3 regions of the Angustibacter peucedani genome follow, and region 2 is predicted to be linked to each of the others. Evidence: predicted binding sites of a transcription regulator. Region 2 holds the regulator's gene; each other region holds the start of a gene.
What was found. The regulator LexA, encoded in region 2, represses DNA repair genes until DNA is damaged. The targets are predictions, from matches to a motif close to TCGAACANNTGTTCGA.
Positions count from the first base shown of each region.

Region 1 (5,799 bases), on a different contig from region 2:
CACCAGCCGGCACAGCGCGGCCCAGCCCTCCCCCGACCCCACGCCGTCGGACCCGGTGCCGGCGGCGAGCACCGTGACCCGCGGCCGGTAGGGGTCGACGAGCGCCCCGCCGCGCACCGGCGCGCGCCCCGACCCGGCAGCCCGTGCGGCGACCGACGGGTCGGCCCAGGCGGGCAGCCCGGCGACCAGGCCGGTGGGGTCGGTGGCCAGGTCGACGCCGAGCAGCGGCGCGATCCCGGCCCTGCGGCAGGCGAGCACGAACTTCACCGCGCCGTACAGGCCGTCGCGGTCGGTCAGGGCGAGCGCGCCCATGCCGTGCTCGACCGCTCGCGCGACGAGCGCGTCGGGCGAGGACGCGCCGTGCCGCAGCGAGTACCCGGACGCGACGTGCAGGTGGACGAAGGGATCGGTGACGGAGGCGGTGGAGGAGGAAGAAGAAGAAGAGGCGGAGGAGGGGACGGGGGCTGGGGAGGTCATCGCAGGCTCGGGGAAGCGCGGAGGCGGTGCTCAGCGGACCAACGGCAAGGGGCTGGCCCCGCGCAGCGAGACCGCACCCGGTGGCAGGACGTCGTGGCGCGGCAGGCCCAGCACCTGCTCGACGAGCACCAGGAAGGTCTCGCCGTCGCGGACCAGGTCGTCGGCCTCGCGGCTGCTGACGACGTCGTCGCGGCCGGCCTCGAGCGCCGCCCGGCGGGTGGCGCCGGCGTCGAAGAACGCGGCCCACTCGGCCAGCTCGGGCGCGACGGTGGGCAGCACCTCCCACACGCTGCGCGGCCGGCCGTGCCGGTGCGGGCGACCGCGCACCGACAGCACGGCGGCGGCGGCGCGCAGCGCGGCCAGGTGCGCGGCGACGTAGCGCTCGCCCGCGGTGGAGGCGGTGAGCGCCGCGACCAGGCTGTCGCGGGCCCGGTCGAGCAGGTCGAGGCTGCTGGGGGGCACCCGGGGTGGGCTGGACGTCGGCACGGGAGGTCCTCCTGGTGGTGGTCGGTGAGGGACGGGGCGCGGCGGGCTGGTCAGTCCTCGACGTGCACCAGGCGCCATCGGTCGGCGGCCGGTGCGCCGGACCCGGGGTCGTGCACGAGGTCGTAGACGCCGACCGGGCTGCTGCGCCCGGCGGCGGCCTCGACCCGCCAGACCTCGCGCTCGGCAGGTTCGAGCGGCGAGCGGCGCGCCGGGACGTCGTCGAGCGCGAGCCCGGCCGGCACCCGACCGCCGGACGGCACCGCCCCCTGCGCGGCGACGTCGACCTCGGAACGCAGCCCCAGCAGCGCCGAGGCCGCGGCCTCGCGCCACCACACCCGCCGCTCGTACCAGTGCGACAGCACGCCGCGCACCACGTAGAGCCGGTCGCGCCAGACGAACGCCGCGGGAGCCTCGGGCTCGTCGCCCTCGGGCTCGCCCGTCGTCCGCACCTCGACCGGGTCGTCGTACCGTCGTCCCACCCCGCACCTCCGCTGGCCGCTCGCTGACTGGCTCGTCGCTGCCGCGGGGGAAGACCGGCAGACCCGGCCGGCAGGCCCGGGCGGCGGCTTCCCCACCGCCACCCGGACCGGCCAGGCCGTAGGGCCCGTCGCGGCCGGGGTCGAGGCGGCCGGGGGACGGGCCCCACCCCCACCGGCTGGAGGGGAGTCCGCCCGGTGGGAGTCGTTCGAACACCTGTTCGAACGAGGTCGAGACTACACCTGCGGTCGGACACCGCGTCAACACCTTCACCCGACCGGTGGACGACGGTTCTTGAGGTTCCCCCGGGGCAGGCTCCTACGCTCCGGGACGTGGCTCCCGACCAGACCTCCGACGCCCCGGTCGACCGGCTGCTCACCGTGGGCGAGCTGGCCCGCCGCACCGGCCTGACCACCAAGGCCGTGCGGCACTACGACCGGGTGGCGCTGCTGCGCCCGGCCGTCGTCGACGCCGTCACCGGCTACCGCTACTACGACCCCTCCCAGCTCGGGCCGGCCCGGCTGGTGCACCTGCTGCGCGCGGTCGACGTCCCCCTCGACGACGTGCGCGTCTGCCTGGCCGCCGACGGCGACCCGGTCGCCGTCCGGGCCACCCTGGCCCGCCACCGCCGCCGCGTCGAGGCCCGCGCCACCCGGCTGCGCGGCGACCTGCACACCATCGACCACCACCTCCAGGAGCTCCCCGTGACCGACCCCGCCCCTCCCCCCGCCGAGACCACGACCACCCCGACCACCGAGCCCACGACCGCGCAGACCGCGCCGAGCCCGGACGCCGCCGAGCACCGCCGCCTCGCGGTGGACCTGTTCAACGGCACCTGGCGGCTGATGGAGGCCGACGACCGCACCCGCGCCGACGACGACCGGATGCTGCACATGGCGCACGCCTCGCGGCACCACTGGGAGCAGGCCGGGACCGCGGTGCACCTGGCCCGCGGCGAGTGGCTGTGCTCGCGCGTCTACGCGGTGCTCGAGCGCGGCGAGCCGAGCCGGCACCACGCCCAGCGGGCGCTGGACCTGTGCCAGGAGAACGGGATCGGCGACTGGGACCTCGCCTTCGCGCACGAGGCGCTGGCCCGGGCGCACGCCGTCTCGGGCGACGCCGACGCCGCCCGCGCGGCCACCGAGGCGGCCCTCGCCGCGGCCGAGGAGGTCGCCGACCCCGAGGACCGCGCGCTGCTGCTCGCCGACCTGGAGACCGTCCCGCGCCAGCCGCGCTTCTGGTGACCCGCAGGACGGCTCGACCCGACGTCCCACGCGCGCCCCTCCTGCGCCACTACCCTTCGGCCATGTCGGACCTGGCCGCCCACGCCGCCGTCACCCGCGTCACCGAGACGCTCGCCGGCCTCGGCGTGCGCGGGCAGGTGCGCGTGCTGGACGACGCGGCGCGCACCGCGCAGGCCGCGGCCGAGCAGCTGGGCGTCGAGGTCGGGCAGATCGCGAACTCGCTGGTGTTCGTCGGTGTCGCGGCCGTCACCGACCCGGACGCCGGGCGGCACGTGCGCGACGGCGACGGCTCAGAACCGTTGCTGGTCATGACGTCCGGGGCGCACCGGGTCGACACCCACAAGGTCGCGGATCTGCTCGGGCTGGCCGACCTGCAGCGCGCGACGCCCGAGATCGTCCGGGCCGCAACGGGTTTCGCGATCGGCGGCGTCGCACCGGTCGGGCACCTGGTGCCCGTGCGCACCTTCGTCGACGTCGCGCTCTCCCGCTACGACGTCGTCTGGGCGGCGGCCGGCCACCCGCACACGGTGTTCCCGACGTCCTACGAAGAGCTCGTGCGCATCACGGGGGGCCAGCCGATCGAGGTGACCTGAGGTATCAGGCCGTGCGGTCCGGCGCTCTCGTCGGGCATGGACACGACGCTGACCCTCTCGTTCACGCCGGGCGAGGTCATCACCCCCGGCACGCCGCTCCACGTCACGACCGCTCGTCCGGTCGACCCCCGGTCCGCGCAGGGCGCCGTGCGCCTGCGCCCCGCCCGCGGCCCCTGGCAGGACGCCGACGTCCGGCTGGCCAAGCGCGGACGGGTGGTGCAGGTGGCCACCGACGGCCTCTCACCCGGCGCGCACGAGCTCGTCGTCGGCGAGCTGCTCGACGCCAAGGGCGAGCGCCTCGCCGAGCCGGTGCACGTGCCGTTCGTCATCGGTGCCATGGTCGGGCGCGTGCCCGACGACCACCGCGTCGAGCACGTCGTGCACCTCGCGGTCGGCGAGCTCGCCGTCACCCGCTTGCGCCCGGGCGACAAGGCCTCGGACGACGAGCAGTACGTCGAGCTGGTCAAGGCGGTGCACCGCGAGAAGGGCGTGGCGGCAGCGTTCGCGTTCGGCGCGGACGGCCAGCAGGTCGACGCCGACGAGCTGCTCGCCGGCGTCGAGAAGCGGCGGGCCGACCGCTTCGGCCGGATGCACGAGACGCTGTGGCGCCACCTCGAGACCGTGGCGGACGACGAGCCCGTCGACGTCGTCGTGTGGCCGCACCTGGAGGACGACGGCCAGGTCGTCGACAAGCCCACCGACCGACGCGCCACCGAGCCGCACCCCGTCGAGGTCGAGCGCAACGCGGTGCAGCGCAAGGCGACCGGGAACCTGCAGCGCCGGCTCAAGCGTCTCGGCGCCGAGGTGATGGCGCGCCAGGACGACGACGTCCCGCTGCTGCGCGCGACGCTGCCCGCCGCGAAGGTCCGCGACCTCGCGGCCTCCGACGCCGTCGGCGCCGTCTTCCTCGACGACCGCAGCGCGATCACCGACCTCGGGAACTCCATCGCCGTGGCGCGCTCGGACCGCGCGCAGAACCTCGGCTTCGACGGCACCGGGGTGCGCGTCGCGGTCTTCGAGGACGGCCCGAGCGACACCACCAACCTCGCGCTGGCCGGGCGCTTCTCGAGCTCTCCCCCGGCCAGCAACCACGCCCGCCTGACGCACGCCATCATCAAGAACACCGAGGCGAACCGGCCGCACGGGCACGCGCCCGACTGCGACCTGTTCTCCGCCAACAGCGCCGACAACGACGCGCTGCGCTGGGCGGCCAACCAGGGCTGCACGGTCATCAGCCAGAGCTTCCACCGCGGCACCGAGCCGGGCGGTGCGGGGCTGCAGGCCGACGACGTCCTGAAGGACTTCCTGGCATTGCGCTGGCCGTACCCGACGATCGTCCAGGCCGCCGGGAACTTCTGGCAGGGTGACGCCGACAACATCCAGCCGCCGTCCTCGGAGTTCGTGAACCACAAGGGGTTCAACACGCTCTCGGTCGGCAACCACGACGACACCGCGTCGTCGATGTCGGGCGACTCGGTCTTCCGCAACCCGACGTCGACGCACGGCGACCGCGAGCTGCCCGAGCTCGCCGCCAACGGCACCGGGGTCAGCGCGAACGGCCAGACGATGTCCGGCACCAGCTTCGCGGCACCGGCCACCGCGGGCGTCACGGCCCTGCTGCAGGACGTCGACCCCGTGCTCTGCTCGTGGCCCGAGGGCTGCCGCGCGATCCTGCTCGCGACCGCGGGGCGCAACGTGTCGGGCAGCACGTGGTGGAACGACGTCAGCACCCGCACCGACGCCTCTGACGGCGCGGGCGCGGTCGACGCGGAGTCCGGGGTGCGCGTGGCGCAGCAGCGCCGGTGGCGCGACGCGCCGGCCACGTCGCGCGGCTGGGACGTCGGCACGCTGGCGTCCGCCGACGTCGGGGCCGACGGCTTCACGACGTTCCGCTACCACGTGCAGGTGCCGCTGCTGCTGCTCTCGCCGACCGTCAAGGTGGCGCTGGCGTGGGACAGCAAGGTGACCTCAATCTTCGGGCTGCCGCTGGCCTCGCAGCTCACGGTCGACTTCGACCTGGTGGTGCGCAACAGCCAGGGCCAGCAGGTCGCGGCCTCGGCCTCGTGGGACAACAGCTACGAGGTGGTCGAGTTCGCGGCCACGCGCGGCGCGACGTACGAGATCGCCGTCCGGCGCTGGTCGGGCACCGACAGCGTGTGGTTCGGCCTGGCCTGGCAGACCAGCGGCACGCCGATCTTCTTCCCGTGGCCGCTGCCCTGGCAGGAGCTGCAGGTGGCATCGCGCTGAGCCGGGACACCAGCACGGAGGGGTCGGCGCTCGGGGCCGACCCCTTCGTCGTGCGCCGTCAGGCGCTGCCGTAGTCCGTGGCCAGGATGGCCTCGACCGTCTGCGCCTCGTCGAAGTGCTCCGAGCCGGCGATCTGCGGCACGAACCCGACCAGCACGCCGTTGCGCATGATCTGCGCCTCCAGCCCCGCTGCTCCGTCGACGTCCCACAACGCCTCCCGCCCGTCGCCGAGCGGGACGCGCACGCCGAAGCGGTACGAGCTCGGGCGCGCCACC
Region 1 is NZ_BAAGXY010000134.1:171-5,969, forward strand. It holds partial or broken gene ACYVJ4_RS17615 (PHP domain-containing protein) at 1-477, opposite strand, end outside; gene ACYVJ4_RS17620 (SAV_6107 family HEPN domain-containing protein) at 508-939, opposite strand; gene ACYVJ4_RS17625 (DUF6504 family protein) at 1,014-1,442, opposite strand; gene ACYVJ4_RS17630 (MerR family transcriptional regulator) at 1,773-2,684, shown strand; gene ACYVJ4_RS17635 (YbaK/EbsC family protein) at 2,747-3,277, shown strand; gene ACYVJ4_RS17640 (S8 family serine peptidase) at 3,314-5,524, shown strand; gene ACYVJ4_RS17645 (hypothetical protein) at 5,583-5,799, opposite strand, start outside.
Region 1: the regulator LexA is predicted to act here: its motif matches at 1,649-1,664, upstream of ACYVJ4_RS17625 (DUF6504 family protein).

Region 2 (5,799 bases):
TGGCGCTGCTCGCCTCGCGGGCCAGCTGCTGGCAGGCCCACGGCTTGCCCAGCCAGCCGTCCGGCAGGTCGGCGCCGCTGACCAGCCGGACCCGCGCGTCGTGCTCGCAGACCGAGCGCACCAGCTCGGCGGTGCCGTCGGTCGAGCAGTCGTCGAGCACCACGAGCTCGGCCCGGTGGGCGCACTCGTCGAGCGCCACCACCAGCGCGCGCAGGGCCGGCTCGAGCCGGTGCGACTCGTCACGCACGGGGAGCAGCACCGAGACCCACTCGTCGGGGGGCTGGGGCGCCGCCGGCGGCCGCCGCAGCTGCCGCAGGTTCCACGCCGTGTGGGCGGTCAGGGCGACGGAGGCCGCGGTCGTCGTCCAGGTCAGGGCGCGGGCGACCCGCCCGCCGCTCACGGCCGGCCGTCCCACCACAAGAACAGGTACGGGACGACGACCACGCCCATCGCGACGCCGCCCCACACCGCGACCCAGGGGCGGTCGAAGAACACGGCGTTGCCCAGCGCGGAGCCCGCCCAGGTCCACGCGAGCAGCGCGCCGGGCACGCCCTCGGCCGCCGAACGCCCTTGCGGCAGAACGCCTTCGAGCACCGCCACCATGACGACCGCCACCAGCAGCCAGCCGGCGAAGTTCGTCAGCGGCACGCCGGGCACACCCGGCAGGCACGGCGTCGGGTGCGCCCACGTCCAGTGCCCGGCCGCGACCATCTGCGGGTCGAGGAACAGGTCCCACGCCGCCAGCGCGAGGCCTCCGGTCGGCACGACGACGAGCGACGACGGCTCCGGACGGCGCGACCGGCGGGCCGCGGCCCGGGCCAGTCGGCGGCCGAGCAGCAGGCACGGGTAGGCCATCATCACCCAGGCCAGCGGCACCACCACGGGCACACCGGCCACCTGCGGGCCCAGCGTGCCGGCGTAGGCGTACTCGCCGAAGGGCAGGCCGGTGCGCACGCCGAGCGCTTCGGCGCCCAGGCCGAGCCCCCCGGCGAGCACCAGCAGCCCGAGCGCCCAGAGCACGCCCCGCGTCGCCGCGGCGTGCAGCACGGATGCCGCGGCGAACAGCAGCACGGTGGCGATGGTCAGCAGCCGCAGCGGCTCGCCGTCGGTGAGCGGGTAGGCGATCTGCGCGAGCACGGTGGCGGCTGCCAGCACCGCCGACACCGCCCGCAGGCCGGAGCTCGTCCGGGCCGGGCGGGCGCCGGCGCCGGGAGGCGGCACGTGGGCGCGGACGGTCACGAGCCGGGAGTCTAGGGCTGGGGCGGGCCGGCCGGACGCGGCGTGCTCCAGCCGCGCCACCAGGCGCGGGCCCGGCGGACCCGCTTCCAGAGCAGCACCACCAGCGTCGCGCCGACCACCAGCAGCACCGCGGCGATCACCGCTGCCACCCAGGGGTTGAGCACGGCGAGCGACACGACCCCGGCGACCGTGAGGTCCTCGCCGGTGCTGACGACGACGTTGCTCGCGGGCTCGGGCGAGGTGTTGACCGCGGCGCGCAGCCCGGCCTTGACGACGTGGCTGGCCAGCGCGCTCACGCCGCCGGTCGTGGCCATCACCGCCTGCTCGAGCGAGCTCGCGTCGCCGGCCAGCAGGGCGCCGAGCGCGGCGCCCACCACCGGTCGCACGACGGTGTGCACCGTGTCCCACACCGAGTCGACGTAGGGGATCTTGTCGGCCACCAGCTCGACCAGGAACATCACGGCGGCCGCGACCAGCACGTCGGTGCGCTCGAGCGCCGGCGGCACCGCGTCGACGCCGGCGAACCGGCCGAGCACGCCCATCAGCAGCACCACGGCGTACGCGTTATCCCGCTCGCCCAGCCGGAGGTGAAGACCCACGGCAGCAGCTCAGCGCCCATCACGCGCTCCTCCCAGCTCGCCCGCGACGTCGAGGACCTCGAACCGCGCGAACAGCTCCTCGACGTACCAGCCTTCCAGCGCGGTACGACGGACCGCCTCGACGTGCGGTTCCCGCCGGTGCGCGAACTCCGTGAGCGCCTGCGCCGAGTCCCACAGGCTGAAGGTGCCCTGCAGCCCCACCGGGGCCTCGCCGACGCCGAGCGCGAGCCGCAGCCCCGGCACCTGGTGCAGGTCGGCCGACACCGGCGGCACGGCGCGCCAGAAGGTCAGCGCCTTGCGCGGGGCGATCCGGGCGCGGGTGATGCTGGCGACCGGACCGTCGACCCGCCGCGGGCGCGGGTCGCCGAACGGGCGGTGCCCCGACCACTCGCCGCGGCTGCTGACCGGCCGCAGCCGCACCACGAGCCGCTCGGTGGCGACCCGCTGCCACGACCGCAGCACCCGGTGACCGCGCTCGAACCCGTCGGCCGCGGCGTCGTCGTCCCAGACGGTGAGCAGGGCCCAGCGCCGCGGGTCCGCGTCGCGCGCGGTGAAGGTGCGGCCGCTGCCGGTGCCGAGCAGCTTGCGGAACCGCAGGCCGGGCGTGCCGGCCAGCTGCCGTCGTCCGGTGGCCATGCGCAGCACCGCCCGCGGGACGTCGCGCCCGCGCACGCCCCACACGTGCAGCAGCACGGTCGGGACGTCGGGGGCGCTCACGCGCACACCGTAGGACCTGGCGCGTCTGAGTACCTCGCGCGGCACCGCCTGAGTACCTGCACGGATCCCGCGGCCGGACGACGGGGACAGGCTGGGAGCCGCAGCGTGGGGGTGCGGTGCGACACCGGGCGGTGGCCGGCAGGAGGGGACGGCCACCGCCCGGTCGGGTCCGGAGTCGGTGCGGGTCGGCGCGGGGCGTCGTCCCGCGGTTGACGGAGGGGCCTGGCAGGGTCGCGGTCATGAGCGAGCCGACCGACCCGCCCGTGGGCGACCTGCCGGTCGTGCGCGACTCGCGCTTCCGCGAGCCCACGGCCTCGCCCCGCTCCCGGCACGGCGTGGGCCTGTGCCTCTCCGGCGGTGGCTACCGCGCCGCGCTGCTGCACCTGGGGGCCCTGCGCCGGCTCGACGAGCTCGGGGTGCTGGCGCAGGTCCGCACCGTCAGCGGGGTCTCCGGCGGGTCGCTGGCGGCGGCCGCCCTGGCCCACCCGGGCCTCGGCTGGCCGGATCCCGGCGGCGAGGGGCTGCAGCGGGTCGCCGGCCTCGAGCCGCTCGTGGGTGGAGCGCTGCGGGCGCTGACGAGCCGCAACGTGCGCACACCGGCGCTGCTCAGCCGCCTGCTGCCCGGGGGCCGCGGGGTGCGCGGGCTGGCGCGGCTGCTGGCCGAGCACCCGCCGTTCGACCGGCCCCTGCAGGACGTGCGTCCGGGGCCGCGGCTGGCGATCGGGTCCACCGACCTGGTCTTCGGCGTCGACTGGGTCGAGTGGACGGCGACCGCCGGCGCCCCGGCGTCCGTCGGCTCCTACCGGGCCGGCCACGCCGCACCGGACGACGGCTGGCGGCTGGCCGACGCCTGCGCCACCTCGTGCGCCGACCCTCCGTGGTTCGCGCCGCGCCGGGTGCCGGCCGAGCTGGGGTTGCGGCTGACGGGCGGGCACGTCGAGGTCGAGACGCCCGAGCGGCACCGCGAGCTGCGCCGCCGGCTGCAGCTCGTCGACGGCGGTGTCTACGACAACCTCGGGCTCGAGCCGGTCTGGCGCACGCACGCCGACGTCCTGGTGAGCGACGGCGGTGGGGTGTTCCGCGCCCGCACCCAGCGCACGCTGGTGGGGCGCCTGGCCCGCTCGCTGGAGGTGCTCGGACGGGCCGGCAGCAACACCCGGCTGCGCTGGCTGCACGCGGCGTTCGCCCGAGAGGTCCTCGGCGGCTGCACCTGGGGCGTCGACGACGTCGTCGGCCGCGGCTACCCGTTCGCCGTCGTCGAGGCCGTGGCCCGGGTGCGCACCGACCTGGACGCCTTCTCGACCGCCGAGCAGCAGGTGCTCGAACGGCACGGGTATTGCGTCGCCGACCACGCCGTGCGGCGGCACGCCGCGTCGTTGGTGCGCGGCGACGCGCCGTTCGAGCCGCCGCACCCGCAGGTCGCCGACCCGGACGTCGCGCTCGCGGCCTTGCGCGGGTCGGACCGGCGCACCCTGCTCGGGCGCTGGTGAGGGCGCGCGTGATCTTGCTGGCCGGTTCGCCCCCTCTGCCGGGTTCGGTGGGCTAAGGTCGGCCTCGACGGTCCAGAAGTGCGGCGGTCTTCATCGCTGATTCCTGCGCCGTGTCGGGGCGACCCAGGACCGCTGAGAGGTCGCCCCATGTCACTCGCCGAGTCCCTGCCCACCGTGCCCGACCCCCCGGCCGGCCCGCTCTCCGCGCCGTTCGCGGCGCTGCCCGCGCCCACGCGCCCGCCGGACCTGCTGCGCAGCGTGGTCGGGCCGTCCGTGACCGCGCTGGACGCCGGGTCGGTCAGCCTGCTGGTCGACGCCGACACCTCGGTGCTGGTGGTGCTGCACGGCGCGGTCGACGGCGGCCTGCAGGACGACGTCCGCGACCTCGTCGAGGACCTCGTCACCAACGCGGTGCAGACGTCCGGGCGGCCGGTGCGCGTGCTGGCCGAGCAGGTCACCCGCTTCGAGCTCACCGGCGTGTGGCTGCTGCTGGAGCTGCGCCGGGCCGCCCGGCCCGAGCGGGTCACGCTCGTGCGCCCGTCGGAGGCCGTGCGCGACGCGATCGCGCTGCACGGCATCAGCGGCCTGGACGTCGAGGACTGACGGGGCTGACGGAGGCGGGCGCGCAGGGGCGCCCACCTCCGCCGGCTCGTGGCGGGGTCTCAGACCCGGCGCAGGACCGCCTGGACGCGGCCGAGCACCACGGCCTGGTCGCCGGGGATGGGCTCGAACGCGGGGTTGTGGGGCATCAGCCAGACGTGGCCGTCGCGGCGCTTGAAGGTCTTGACCGTCGCCTCGCCGTCGATCATCGCCGCGACGATGTCGCCGTTGTCGGCGGTCTGCTGCTGGCGCACGACCACCCAGTCGCCGTCGCAGATCGCGGCGTCGACCATCGAGTCGCCGACCACCTTGAGCAGGAACAGCTGGCCCTCGCCGACGATCTGGCGGGGGAGCGGGAAGACGTCCTCGACGGCCTCCTCGGCCAGGATCGGCCCGCCCGCCGCGATCCGGCCCACGACCGGGACGTACGACGGCGCGGGCCGCTGGTCGCCCGAGCCGGTCGGGTCGACGTCGTCGGGCAGCGCGCCCGCCGCCGGCGCGGAGCTCGTGGCCGGCGCGTCCGGCGACATCACCTCGATGGCCCGCGGTCGGTGCGGGTCGCGGCGCAGGTAGCCCTTGCGCTCGAGGGCGGTGAGCTGGTGGGCGACGCTGCTGGGGCTGGCCAGCCCGGCGGCCTCGCCGATCTCGCGCATGCTCGGGGGGTAGCCGCGCCGCTCGACGGCGTCGCGGATCGTCTCGAGCACCCGGCGCTGGCGCGTCGTGAGGCCGTCGCCGCCGTCCCGGTCGGGCAGCTCGTGCACGTCCGCAGACGGGCGGTCCTCCGTGGCCATGCGTCCTCCCGGGGCGGGCGTGATGAGCTCGACTGGGGGCGAGCGTAGGGCCACCAGCACCCCGAGTTCAAACACCTGTTCGAACGTGTCGCCGTCCGGCGCAGCCCGTGACGCGTGGGACGGGCGTTGTCGGTGGCGTCTGATGAGGTGGTTCTCGAGCACGAGGCAGCGCACCGGTCGAACATCCGTTCGACGCAGGGCTCGACACCAGCCGGGTCCTGGTGCTACAACTCGTACAGGCGTTCGATCGAACACCCGTTCGATCCTCTTCCCAGGAGGCCCCGATGACCGCGATCACCCTCACCGCACCGAGCTCGTCCTTCGGCCGCACCCGCCCGGCGCCGGTGCGCCCGGCGCGGGGTC
Region 2 is NZ_BAAGXY010000065.1:45,103-50,901, forward strand. It holds gene ACYVJ4_RS12685 (glycosyltransferase family 2 protein) at 1-400, opposite strand, end outside; gene ACYVJ4_RS12690 (carotenoid biosynthesis protein) at 397-1,239, opposite strand; gene ACYVJ4_RS12695 (DUF4126 domain-containing protein) at 1,251-1,838, opposite strand; gene ACYVJ4_RS12700 (monooxygenase) at 1,848-2,555, opposite strand; gene ACYVJ4_RS12705 (patatin-like phospholipase family protein) at 2,795-4,045, shown strand; gene ACYVJ4_RS12710 (STAS domain-containing protein) at 4,193-4,648, shown strand; gene lexA (transcriptional repressor LexA) at 4,708-5,436, opposite strand.

Region 3 (5,799 bases), on a different contig from region 2:
GTGGCCGGCAACCTGGTGGCCATCACGCTGCGCTCGCTGCTGAGCGCCGTCGTGTTCCTCGTGGTCGCCACGGTGGTGGGCGCCGTGCCGTCGTGGACCGGCGTGCTCTCGCTGGTCGCGGTGGTGCTGGTGACGCTGGCCTACGCGGCGCCGATGTTCGCCATCTCGGCCCGCGCCGAGACCGACACCACCTTCAACCTGGTGTTCCGGCTCGGGCTGGTGCCCATGTTCCTGTTCTCCGGCACGTTCTTCCCGGTCGAGCAGCTGCCGGGCTGGATGCACCCGGTGGCCTACGTCGTCCCGCTGTGGCACGGGTCGTCGCTCGCCCGCGACGCGACGCTCGGCACGCTCGACCTGGGTCCCGACCTCGGGCACGTCGCCTACCTGCTGCTGTGGGTGGTCGTCGGTGCCTGGCTGGCCGAGCGCCAGCTGCGGCGACGGATGGTGGTCTGATGAGCGCCCTCGCCCTGGCCGGCGTCGTCGTCGAGCGCAACGTCCTGACCTACCGGCGCCAGTGGGTCGCGTTCCTCACCGGCTTCCTCGAGCCGGTGTTCTACCTCTTCTCGCTCGGCATCGGGCTGGGCGCGCTGATCGGCGACATCCCGCTGGCCGACGGCCGCACCGTCACCTACGCGCAGTTCATGGCGCCAGCGATGCTGGCGATGTCGGCCATGAACGGTGCGGTCTTCGACGCCACGTACAACATGTTCTTCAAGCTGAAGTACATGCACACGTTCGACGCGATGCTGGCCACGCCGGTCGGCCCGCGCGACATCGCGATCGGCGAGATGCTCTGGTCGCTGGTGCGCGGCGGGATCTACGTGCTGGGTTTCCTGGCGATCTCGGTGGCGATGGGCCTCACCACGAGCTGGTGGGCCGTGCTCGCGCTGCCGGTGGCGACGCTGATCGGGTTCGTGTTCTCGGCCGTGGGCATGGCCGCCACCACCTGGATCCGCAACTTCCAGGACTTCGACTACATCCAGATGGCGCTCGTGCCGCTGACCCTGCTGTCGGGCACGTTCTTCCCGGTGCAGGCCTACCCGGCGGCGCTGCGCTGGCTGGTGCAGCTCTCCCCGCTCTACCACGGCGTCGCGCTCGAGCGCGGGCTGGTGCTGGGGCAGGTGAGCTGGTCGCTGCTGGGGCACGTGGCGGTGCTGCTCGCCATGGGCGCGGTCGGGCTCGCGGTCACCCGGCGCCGGCTTGCGGTGCTGCTGCTGAAGTAGCCGCCGTCAGGCCGAGCGGGCGCCGCGCACCTGGAGGTCGCCGAGCAGGTCCTGCGTGGCCTGCGCGACCGCGGCGACCGCGGCGTCGAACGCGGCCGCGTTGTGCGGCGCGGGCTGGCGGAACCCGCTGATCTTGCGCACGTACTGCAGGGCGGCGGCGCGCACGTCGTCGGGGCCGACGTCCTCGGTGTAGGGCTCTCGCAAGGTCTTGATGCTGCGGCACATGCCGCCAGCGTACGGCGGCGCGACACGCCGCGGAACCTCCCACCGCTCGAACACCTGTTCGGTACGGTTGTCCACATCAGGAAGGGCGTCGTCCCACGGTCCACAGGCCGCGGGTGGTGACCTGACCGCTGTCGGTGCGGACGCCTAGCGTCCTCCTCGACGACAACGGACCCACCGGTCGGCACGGCCCGGCCGCACACCTGAGGACATCACATGCCTGCTCCCGCAGACCGCGACAAGGCGCTCGACACCGCCCTCGCCCAGATCGACCGCCAGTTCGGCAAGGGCTCCGTCATGCGCCTCGGCGACGACGTCCGCGCCCCGATCGAGGTGATCCCCACCGGGTCCGTCGCGCTCGACGTCGCGCTGGGCATCGGCGGCCTGCCGCGCGGCCGCGTGGTCGAGATCTACGGCCCGGAGTCCTCGGGCAAGACGACCGTCGCGCTGCACGCCGTGGCCAACGCGCAGAAGGCCGGCGGCATCGCGGCCTTCATCGACGCCGAGCACGCGCTCGACCCCGAGTACGCCAAGAAGCTCGGCGTCGACACCGACGCCCTGCTGGTGTCGCAGCCCGACACCGGTGAGCAGGCGCTCGAGATCGCCGACATGCTGATCCGCTCCGGCGCGCTCGACATCATCGTCATCGACTCGGTCGCCGCGCTCGTGCCCCGCGCCGAGATCGAGGGCGAGATGGGCGACAGCCACGTCGGCCTGCAGGCCCGTCTCATGTCGCAGGCGCTGCGCAAGATCACCGGTGCGCTGAGCAACTCCAAGACCACCGCGATCTTCATCAACCAGCTGCGCGAGAAGATCGGCGTGATGTTCGGCTCGCCCGAGACCACCACGGGTGGCAAGGCGCTGAAGTTCTACGCGTCGGTGCGGCTCGACGTCCGCCGGATCGAGACGCTGAAGGACGGCACCGACCCGGTCGGCAACCGCACCCGCTGCAAGATCGTGAAGAACAAGATGGCCCCGCCGTTCAAGCAGGCCGAGTTCGACATCCTCTACGGCCAGGGCATCTCCCGCGAGGGCGGCCTGATCGACATGGGCGTCGAGCACGGCTTCGTCCGCAAGTCCGGTGCCTGGTACACCTACGACGGCGACCAGCTCGGCCAGGGCAAGGAGAACGCGCGCTCGTTCCTGCGCGACAACCCCGACCTGGCCAACGAGCTCGAGAAGCGGATCAAGGAGAAGCTCGGCATCGGCGCCCGGGTCGACGCCCCGGCCGACGTGGTCGAGCTGGCCGAGGCGAAGGTCGACTTCTAGCCCGTGAGCACCGGACGTCGGTCGTCCCGCCGGGGCGGGCAGCGCGGTCCCAGCGCTCCCACCCCGGGGGGCACCGCCGACGAGACGCCGGACGCCGATCCCGAGCAGGTGGCGCGCTCGATCGTGCTGCGGCAGCTGACCATGGCGCCGCGCTCGCGGGCGCAGCTGGCCGACACGCTGGCCGCTCGCGGCGCCAGCGACGAGGTCGCGGCCCGGGTGCTCGACCGGTTCGAGGACGTCGGGCTGGTCGACGACACCGCGTTCGCCGAGATGCTGGTGCGCTCGCAGCGGGCCAGCCGCGGCCTCGCCCGACGGGCCCTGGCCCACGAGCTGCGCCGCAAGGGCGTCGACGACGACACCGCGCGCGACGCGCTCGAGCAGGTACAGGACGACGACGAGGCCAGCACCGCACGCGACCTCGTGGCGCGGCGGCTGCCCAGCACCCGCGGCCTGCCGCACGACAAGCGGCTGGCCCGGCTGGCCGGGATGCTCGCCCGCAAGGGCTACCCGGCCGGCCTGGCCATGTCCGTCGTGCGCGAGGCGCTGGCGGCTGACGGGGCGCAGGCTCCGGCGGACGACGTCGAGCCGCTGGGCTGACCCGGCCCGCCTGACCCGGTCCGCCTGACCCGGTCCGCCTGACCCGGTCCGCCTGACCCGGTCCGCCGGACCGGCGCAGCCTCAGGCGGCCGGAGCCGCGGCGTCGTCCGGCACGCGGGCGACGGTGCGGCGCGACCGGCGCGACCGCCGCTCCAGCCACGTCGCCACCAGGCTCAGCGCCACGCAGGTGGCGATGTAGATCGCCGCCACGACCAGGTAGGTCAGCACGTACGGGAAGTCGAACGCCCCGCGGCCACCGATCTGCTTGGCCACGTACAGCAGCTCGTTGTAGGTGAGGATGAAGCCGAGCGCGGTGTCCTTGAGCAGCACCACGAGCTGGCTGATGATCGAGGGCAGCATGGTGCGCACCGCCTGCGGCAGCAGCACCTGCACCATCACCTGCGTCTTGCGCAGGCCCAGGGCGTAGGCCGCCTCGGACTGCCCGCGCGGCACCGCCTGCACGCCGGCCCGGAAGATCTCGGCCAGCACCGACCCGTTGTAGAGGGTCAGGCCCAGCACGACGGCCCAGAACGGCGTGAGCCCGAGGTCGTACTCGAGCGAGCCGTAGTAGAAGAAGAACATCAGGATCAGCAGCGGCACGCCGCGGAAGAACTCCACCAGCGCCGCCGACGGCGCCCGCACCGCGGCGTGGTCCGAGAGCCGTCCGGCCGCGAGCAGCGCCCCCAGCGCCAGCGCGAGCACGGTCGCGACCCCGGCCGCCTTGACGGTCGCCAGGTAGCCGTGCAGCAGCTCGCGCTGCACCGCCGCGTACTGGAACTGCGCCGTGCGTGCCGCCGAGAACTGCTCGGTCGCCACCAGCCGCCAGACGACGAACGCGACCAGCGCCACCACGACGAGCACGGTCGCCGCTCCGAGCAGGCGGTAGCGCTGCTGCGCCCGGGGTCCGGGCGCGTCGTACAGCACCGTCGAGCCGCTCATCGCACGACCGCCGCCTGCCGCTCGGCCGCCCGTTGCGCCAGCGCCAGCGGCACCACGAGCGCCAGGAAGATCAACGCGATCCAGGTGTTGACGAACAGCTGGTTGGCGCCCCGCTCGCTGAGGTAGTCCGGCAGCGAGCCGGCCTGGGCGACGTTCACCGCGGTCGCGACCGTGGTGTTCTTCAGCAGCGCGATGAGCACGCTCACCAGCGGGGGAACGCTGGCGCGCAACGCCTGCGGCAGCACCACCTGGGTGAGCACCTGGCCGAACGGCAGCCCGATGGCCCGCGCCGCCTCGGCCTGGCCGGCGGGCACGGTGTTGATGCCTGAGCGCACGGCCTCGCAGACGAACGCCGCCGTGTAGAGCACCAGGCCGATGCAGGCGGCCGGGAAGTAGTCGATCGGGATGTCGAGCTTGGGCGCCGCGAACCCGAAGAACACCAGCACGAGCGTCAGCGGCGTGTTGCGCAGCACGTTGACGTAGCCGGCCCCGAACGCGCGCATCGCGGGCACGGGGGAGACCCGCAGCGCGGCGAGCACCGTGCCCAGCACGAGCGCACCGAGCCCGCTGATGACGAACAGCTTGACCGTCGTCCAGAAGAACCGGGCGAACAGCGAGCCGTTGTCGCCGAGCACCGCGAAGAAGTCCTGCACGCACGCTCCTCGAGGTCAGGTCGTTCGGGGTTTGGTCGGGGTCAGGTCAGGTGGGCCGGGGGAGGCCGTCGGGGCGGACGTCGCGACGTCCGCCCCGAGCCGACCTCAGTAGCGCTCGAGCTCCGGCGGCTTCGCGGCCGAGCCGGACTTGCCCAGCGTGCCGTCGTAGACCTTCTGCCAGGTGCCGTCGGTGAACGACGCCTCGAGCAGGTCGTTGACGGCGTCGCGCATCGCCTTGTCGTCGTGCGGCAGGCCGATGCCGTACTTCTCGGTCGAGAACGGCTGGCCGACGACCTTGAGCTTGTCGGGGTTCTGCGCCGCGAAGCCCTTGAGGATCGCGTCGTCCGTCGTCACCGCGTCGACCTTCTCGTCGAGCAGCTGCGAGACGCACTCGGAGTAGGTCTTGAACTCGACGATGTTCTCGGGCTCGGTCAGGCCCTCGTCGCGCACCTTCTGGATCGGCGTCGACCCGGTGGCCGAGCAGACCTTCTTGCCCTTCAGCGTGTCCTTGCCCTGGATGTCGCTCTCGTCCTTGCGCACCAGCAGGTCCTGCCCGGCCACGAAGTACGGACCGGCGAACGCGACGTCCTTCTTGCGGTCGTCGGTGATCGAGTAGGTGCCGACGTAGTAGTCGATCTGCCCGCCCTTGAGCGCCGACTCGCGGTTGGCCGAGGGGATCTCCGAGAACTGGATCTTGCCCGGGTCGACGCCGAGGCCGGCGGCGATCAGCTGGGCCATCTCGATGTCGAACCCGCAGCGCTTGCCGCTGGTGTCCTTGTAGCCGAGGTTGGGCTGGTCGGCCTTGACGCCGACCTTGACCGCGCCGGCCGACGAGATCTTGTCGAACGTCGGGCTCCCGGTGATGGACGGCTTCCTCGGCGTGAAGGTCGCGCCGG
Region 3 is NZ_BAAGXY010000124.1:1,602-7,400, forward strand. It holds gene ACYVJ4_RS17040 (ABC transporter permease) at 1-453, shown strand, start outside; gene ACYVJ4_RS17045 (ABC transporter permease) at 453-1,223, shown strand; gene ACYVJ4_RS17050 (DUF2277 family protein) at 1,230-1,448, opposite strand; gene recA (recombinase RecA) at 1,662-2,714, shown strand; gene ACYVJ4_RS17060 (regulatory protein RecX) at 2,718-3,311, shown strand; gene ACYVJ4_RS17065 (amino acid ABC transporter permease) at 3,393-4,250, opposite strand; gene ACYVJ4_RS17070 (amino acid ABC transporter permease) at 4,247-4,903, opposite strand; gene ACYVJ4_RS17075 (glutamate ABC transporter substrate-binding protein) at 5,009-5,799, opposite strand, start outside.
Region 3: the regulator LexA is predicted to act here: its motif matches at 1,495-1,510, upstream of recA (recombinase RecA).